DNA from 2 places in the Rhizobium sp. 01T437 genome. Region 1 is predicted to be linked to the other one. Evidence: predicted binding sites of a transcription regulator. Region 1 holds the regulator's gene; the other holds the start of a gene.
What was found. Region 1 encodes HrcA, which represses chaperone genes, less so after heat shock. Its sites were predicted from a motif close to GTTAGCACTCNCNNNNNGNGAGTGCTAAC; they were not measured.
Positions count from the first base shown of each region.

Region 2: groES (co-chaperone GroES) is a predicted target of HrcA. The motif match lies at 1,752-1,780, and genes of this name have one in related genera.

Region 1 covers NZ_JBFTPM010000006.1:271,717-275,326, forward strand. The annotation lists gene AC1DM5_RS14365 (nucleoside hydrolase) at 1-710, shown strand, start outside; gene grpE (nucleotide exchange factor GrpE) at 782-1,417, opposite strand; gene hrcA (heat-inducible transcriptional repressor HrcA) at 1,529-2,617, opposite strand; gene rph (ribonuclease PH) at 2,795-3,511, shown strand; gene AC1DM5_RS14385 (VOC family protein) at 3,584-3,610, shown strand, end outside.
Region 2 covers NZ_JBFTPM010000026.1:63,058-66,270, forward strand. The annotation lists gene AC1DM5_RS32210 (bifunctional riboflavin kinase/FAD synthetase) at 1-663, opposite strand, end outside; gene AC1DM5_RS32215 (TIGR01459 family HAD-type hydrolase) at 679-1,527, opposite strand; gene groES (co-chaperone GroES) at 1,836-2,132, shown strand; partial or broken gene groEL (chaperonin GroEL) at 2,188-3,213, shown strand, end outside.

The DNA of each region.
Region 1 (3,610 bases):
TCACCGCCGAGCACGTGCATGGCAAGACGGGTCTCGACGGCCCTACCCTTCCTGAGCCGACGATGCCGCTGCAGGCGCAGCATTCCGTCGACTTCATCATCGAAACGCTGCGACGCGAGCCGGAAGGCACCGTCACGCTCTGCACGCTCGGACCGCTGACCAATATCGGCCTGGCCTTCCAGAAAGCGCCTGACATCGTGCCGCGTATCCACGAACTTGTGATGATGGGCGGTGGCTTCTTTGAAGGCGGCAACATCACGCCGGCTGCTGAATTCAACATCTATGTCGATCCGGAAGCCGCCGATATCGTGTTCCGCTCAGGCGTGCCCGTCGTCATGATGCCGCTCGACGTGACGCATCAGCTTTTGACTCGGAAGGACCGCGTCAAGCGCATGGCCGAAATCGGCACGGCGCCCGCCAAGGCGATGGTGGAGATGCTGGAATTCTTCGAGCGCTTCGACATCGAAAAATATGGCTCGGATGGCGGCCCGCTTCACGACCCGACGACGGTCGCCTACCTTCTGAAGCCTGAGCTCTTCAAGGGCCGGGACTGCAATGTCGAGATCGAGGTAGCGTCGGAGCTGACCGTCGGCATGACCGTTGTCGACTGGTGGCATGTGACCGAGCGCAAGCGCAATGCGAAGGTCATGCGCTACGTCGATGCCGACGGCTTTTTCGATCTGCTGATCGAGCGCTTTGCGCGGATATGATCCGCCAAGATTAGACAGGAGCCAAAAAGGCCGCTCGCGCGGCCTTTCTTAATTGTCAGACGTCCTTTGTCTTAGGCGTCCTTCTCGTCCAGAACCGAGTTGGCCTCGGCTTCCACGAGTTTCGGACCACCCTTGGCGACGCCGACCATGGCCGGGCGCAGCACGCGCTCACCGATGGAGAAACCGGCCTGTACGACCTGTACGACCGTATTGTTCGGCACTTCGGTATTCGGCACTTCGAACATCGCCTGATGGAAGTTCGGATCGAACTTCTGGCCGACCGGCTCCAGCTTACGAACGCCGTGGCGCTCGAGAGCCGAGAGCATGGAACGCTCGGTCATCTCGACACCTTCGATCAGCGTCATCAGGCCGGCGTCGGCAGCAGCCCTGACCTCGGGCGGAATGGCGTCGATCGCACGGCGCAGATTGTCCGAGACGGCCAGCATGTCGCGGGCGAAGCCTGCGACGGAATAGGACTTGGCGTCCTTGACTTCGCGCTCTGTACGGCGCCGCAGATTATCCATTTCAGCGGCAAGCCGCAGATAGCGGTCGCGCAATTCGGTATTCTCGGCCTTCAGAAGCTCAAGCGCATCCGGTTCGCCTGCAACTGCTTCCTTCACGGCTTCATTCTCGACGTTTGCGGCGGCGTCGGCTGTGGCTTCCGCCGCAGCCGCGTCAGGTCCGTTCTTCGTCGTTTCATCAGTCATGACGGTCTCCGGTTCGTGTATTCTCAGATGCGCCCGATATCGATGTTTGGCCGGAAAAAATCAAGTCTGCGTGACGAAGAAGCTAAAATTCCGCCGGTTTCGCGCAAGGGATCAGAGAGATCCGCGTGAAAGGCGCGACACGAGCTGGGCCGTATAGTCCACCATCGGCACGATGCGGGAATAATTGAGCCGCGTGGGACCGATCACGCCGACCGCGCCGACGATGCGGTCGTCGTCATCGCGATAAGGCGCCACAATGAGCGAGGAGCCGGAAAGTGAGAAGAGCTTGTTTTCCGAACCGATGAAAATGCGCACGCCCGGCCCGCTTTCGGCAAGGTTCAGGAGTTCGATCAAGCTGTCCTTCTTCTCGAGGTCATCGAAGAGAAGGCGCAGCCGGTCGAGGTCTTCCGCCCCGCCCACGCCTTCCAGCAGGTTTGCGCGGCCGCGGATGATGAGCTGTGCAGGCTTGGTCTCGTCCGAGCTGCCTGCCCATACGGCAATGCCGCGCTCCACGAGATCTCGCGACAACGCGTCGAGCTCGTGGCGAACTTCATCTTTCAGCCGGCTCAATTGCAGGCGCAATTCCGGCAGCGTCTGGCCGGTCATGTGCGCGTTGAGAAAATTGGCGGCTTCGGTGAGCTGCGAGGAGGTAACGCCCGCAGGCAGCTCGATGATGCGGTTTTCTATCTGATCATGATCGCCGACGAGCACGGCCAGCGCCTTGGTAGGCTCCAGGCGGATGAACTCGACATGCTTCAAAACCGGGTCGCTCTTGGACGTTATGACGAGGCCAGCGCCACGCGAAATGCCCGAGAGCATGCGGCTTGCCTCGTTCATCATCGATTCCACCGGATTGTCGCGGCTTCCGGCCCGGACCTGGCGGTCGATGCTGGCACGCTCCTCGACGGAGAGATCGCCGACCTGCATGAAGGCATCGACGAAGAAGCGCAGGCCGATCTGGGTCGGCAGGCGGCCGGCGCTGACATGCGGAGAATAGATAAGCCCGAGCTCTTCCAGATCGCTCATGACATTGCGAACGGAGGCAGGCGACAGAGACATGGGCAGAAGGCGCGAAAGATTGCGGGAGCCCAAGGGCTCGCCATGCTCCAGGTAGCCTTCGACGATGCGCCGGAAAATTTCCTTCGATCGTTCATCCAGAGCAGCCACGGCATCCGAAATTGATGTCGACCTGTAGCTCATGAACTTTTCGCACCCGCATTGAATGATGTCAGGGAAATATAGCCAATCTGCCCCCCGTGGCAAAAGGGAATTTGCAAATGCACGCAGCCAATCGTAGAAGCGGGCGACGATACGATGCATGCAGACATTGCCCGAGAAGCGCTTACCCTTTTCGGCATCATGTTTCAGGAGAAGAGAATGCGGCCCTCAGGCAGAAAAACAGACCAGATGCGCAAGGTCTCCTTCGAGCGCAATTTTTCCAAGCATGCGGAAGGTTCCTGCCTGGTAAAGTTCGGCGACACACACGTGCTCTGCACGGCAAGCCTCGAAGACAAGACGCCGCCGTGGCTGCGCAACACAGGCAAGGGCTGGGTCACGGCCGAGTATGGCATGCTGCCGCGCGCAACCGGCGAGCGCATGAAGCGCGAAGCTGCTGCCGGCAAGCAGGGCGGCCGCACGCAGGAAATCCAGCGCCTCATCGGCCGCTCGCTGCGTGCCGTGGTCGATCTGACCGCGCTCGGCGAACGCCAGATCACGCTCGACTGCGATGTCATCCAGGCGGATGGCGGCACGCGCACTGCCTCGATCACCGGTGGCTGGATTGCGCTTTACGATTGCCTGCGCTGGATGGAAACCCGCAACATGATCAAGGCCGACCGCGTGCTGAAGGATCATGTCGCGGCGATCTCCTGCGGCATCTTCGCCAACCAGCCGGTGATCGACCTCGACTATCTCGAGGATTCCTCGGCCGAGACCGATGCCAATTTCGTCATGACGGGCGCCGGCGGCATTGTGGAGATTCAAGGCACGGCAGAAGGCACGCCTTTCACCGAGGAAGAATTCTCCTCGCTGATGGGCCTTGCCAAAGCAGGCATTGCCGAACTGGTGGATCTGCAGAAGCAGGCGATCGCCTGAGGCCTATTCAAGCCTCGCTAGTGAATTTCCTTGTCCCTGCTCCCGGGGGCAAGGCCGGACAAGGGGCGGGCAATGGCGCAACCCATCGAAGGCATTCTT
Region 2 (3,213 bases), on a different contig from region 1:
CGCTTCCGGCGGCAGCTGCATGTTGGCGGTCGGGAAGCCAAGCTGGCGGCCGAGCTTCTCTCCGTCAATGACCTTCGACTGGACCGTATAATGATAGCCGAGCATGGCGGCGACCGAGGAGACATCGCCTTCCTTCAGCAGCGCGCGGATATGGCTCGATGAGACGACATCGGTATTCTCGTCGCGGAAGGCGTCGATCAGGGTGACGCCGAAACCATATCTGTTGCCGGCATCCATCAGGAAGGCAGGCCCACCCTCGCGGCCGCGGCCGAAATGGAAATCGAAGCCGGTCACCACCTCGGACGCGCCTAGCCAGTCCTTCAGGATGGAATGGATGAACTCTTCCGCCGAGCGCTGTGAAAATTCGTAATTGAAGGGGTATTCAATGACCGCGTTGAAGCCCAACTCTTCCAGGATGCGGGCCTTGAACGGCGCCGGCGTCAGGCGGAAGACCGGTGCATCCGGCTTGAAGACGGTGCGTGGATGCGGCTCGAAGGTCAGCACCAGGGCGGGAATGCCCCGCTCTTTTGCGATATCGAGAGCCCGGTTCAGCACCGATTGATGGCCGCGATGGACGCCGTCGAAATTGCCGATGGCGATGACACCGCCCTTCAAATGCTCGGGCAGCGGATCACGGGTTTCATTGCGGTGGAAAACGGTCATCGGCTTGCTTTTCTCTTATGCCAGGCGCGGCATCCACCACTTCGGCGCTGCCTTTTCCCGTTCGAGATAGGCGTGCAGGATCGCCTCGTCGGTCTCGCCGTGCAGCGTATATTCCTTCGCGTGGATACCACCGCTGATGTAAAGAAGGTCGAGGCCATAATTCAAGGCGCCGCGAACATCCGTCGGCATGCCGTCGCCGATCGCCAGCACACGGTCGATCGGGAAATCACCACGGACCTCGCGGGCAGCGGCAAGTGTGGCCTCATAGATCGGCCGGTGTGGCTTGCCAGCGATCCGGGTGGAGCCTCCGAGTTGCTCATAATAGGCGGCCATGGCGCCGGCGCAGGGAATGATGCGGTGACCGCGCTCGACGACAAGGTCGGGATTGGCGCAGATCATCGGCACATTACGGGCTTTGAAGTCCAGCAGCATGTCCGTGTAATCCTCGGGCGTCTGCGTCTCGTCGTCGAAAAAGCCGGTGCAGACGACGGATGTGGCGTCGCCGGCGGCAGCGCGTTCGATATCGAGGCCTTCAAGGATCGGATTGTCGCGCTCGGGGCCAAGCAGGAAGACTTCACGCGGACCTTCGGCAATCAGCGCGCGGGTGACGTCGCCCGAAGTGACGATGCGGTCATAGGCGCTATCGGGCACGCCGATCTGGCGCAGCTGCTCGACGACCTGCCAGGAGACGCGCGGCGAATTGGTGATGAGAACGACGGTCAGGCCAGCGGCACGGGCGGCCTGCAGCGCCTCGCCGGCCTTAGGAAACGGATCGACGCCGTTATGCACGACACCCCAGACATCACAGAGCACCGCGTCATATCGATCGGTGATCTCGGAGAAGTTCGCAATCCGCTTTGCCATTCCGCTTTCCTGCTTCGCTTTCTGTCACCGGTGACATTGCAAAGGCGGGCTTCAATGGCAAGGCATTTTCTGCGTCAGGCAAAGAACGCCGGAGGTTCAAAAGCTGGACGTGAGCAAAGCTCGGTAACCACGCTGGACAAATCCTACCTGTCTCCACAATTCCGGCACAAAAATCCGTGATGGCTCTTCTTGACTCCTTCTGGAGCCATCCCTAAATGCACGGCGGTAGCACTCACGGGAGTTGAGTGCTAACACCTTCATTGTGGACCAACCCGGTCCGCGAATGTCATTTGATCGAGGGATTAGCAATGGCAAGCACCAATTTCCGCCCGCTTCACGATCGCGTCGTCGTCCGTCGCGTTGAATCCGAAGCGAAGACCAAGGGTGGCATCATCATCCCGGACACCGCCAAGGAAAAGCCGCAGGAAGGCGAAATCGTCGCCGTCGGTTCCGGCGCTCGTGACGAAGCCGGCAAAATCGTTCCGCTCGACGTCAAGGCTGGCGACCGCGTTCTGTTCGGCAAGTGGTCGGGCACGGAAGTCAAGATCGACGGCGAAGACCTTCTGATCATGAAGGAAGCCGACATCATGGGCATCATCGGCTAATCGGCCGATTGTCTTTCATCGAAATCGCTGACACCCCTTTTCAGGAGTTCTCAAAATGGCAGCTAAAGAAGTAAAGTTCGGCCGCAGCGCGCGCGAAAAGATGCTGCGCGGCGTCGACGTCCTCGCTGACGCAGTGAAGGTCACGCTCGGTCCGAAGGGCCGCAACGTCGTTATCGACAAGTCCTTCGGCGCTCCGCGCATCACCAAGGACGGTGTTTCGGTCGCCAAGGAAATCGAACTCGAAGACAAGTTCGAAAATATGGGCGCCCAGATGGTCCGCGAAGTTGCCTCGAAGACCAACGACATCGCCGGCGACGGCACCACGACCGCCACGGTTCTCGCACAGGCCATCGTTCGCGAAGGCAACAAGGCTGTTGCAGCCGGCATGAACCCGATGGACCTGAAGCGCGGCATCGACCTCGCTGTTGCTGAAGTCGTCAAGGATCTCCAGGCCAAGGCCAAGAAGATCTCCACGTCTGAAGAAGTTGCCCAGGTCGGCACGATCTCCGCAAACGGCGACAAGCAGGTCGGTCTCGACATTGCTGAAGCCATGCAGAAGGTCGGCAACGAAGGTGTCATCACCGTCGAAGAAGCCAAGACCGCTGAGACCGAGCTCGAAGTCGTCGAAGGCATGCAGTTCGACCGCGGCTACCTGAGCCCGTACTTCGTCACCAACCCGGAAAAAATGGTTGCTGACCTCGAAGACGCCTTCATCCTGCTGCACGAAAAGAAGCTCTCGAACCTGCAGTCCATGCTCCCGGTTCTCGAAGCTGTCGTTCAGACCGGCAAGCCGCTCCTCATCATCGCTGAAGACGTCGAAGGCGAAGCTCTTGCGACCCTCGTCGTCAACAAGCTGCGCGGCGGCCTGAAGATTGCTGCCGTCAAGGCTCCGGGCTTCGGCGATCGCCGCAAGGCCATGCTGGAAGACATCGCTATCCTGACGGGCGGCACTGTCATTTCCGAAGACCTCGGCATCAAGCTCGAGTCTGTCACCCTCGACATGCTCGGCCGCACCAAGAAGGTTTCGATCTCCAAGGAAAACACCACGATCGTCGACGGCGCTGGCGCCAAGTCCGACATC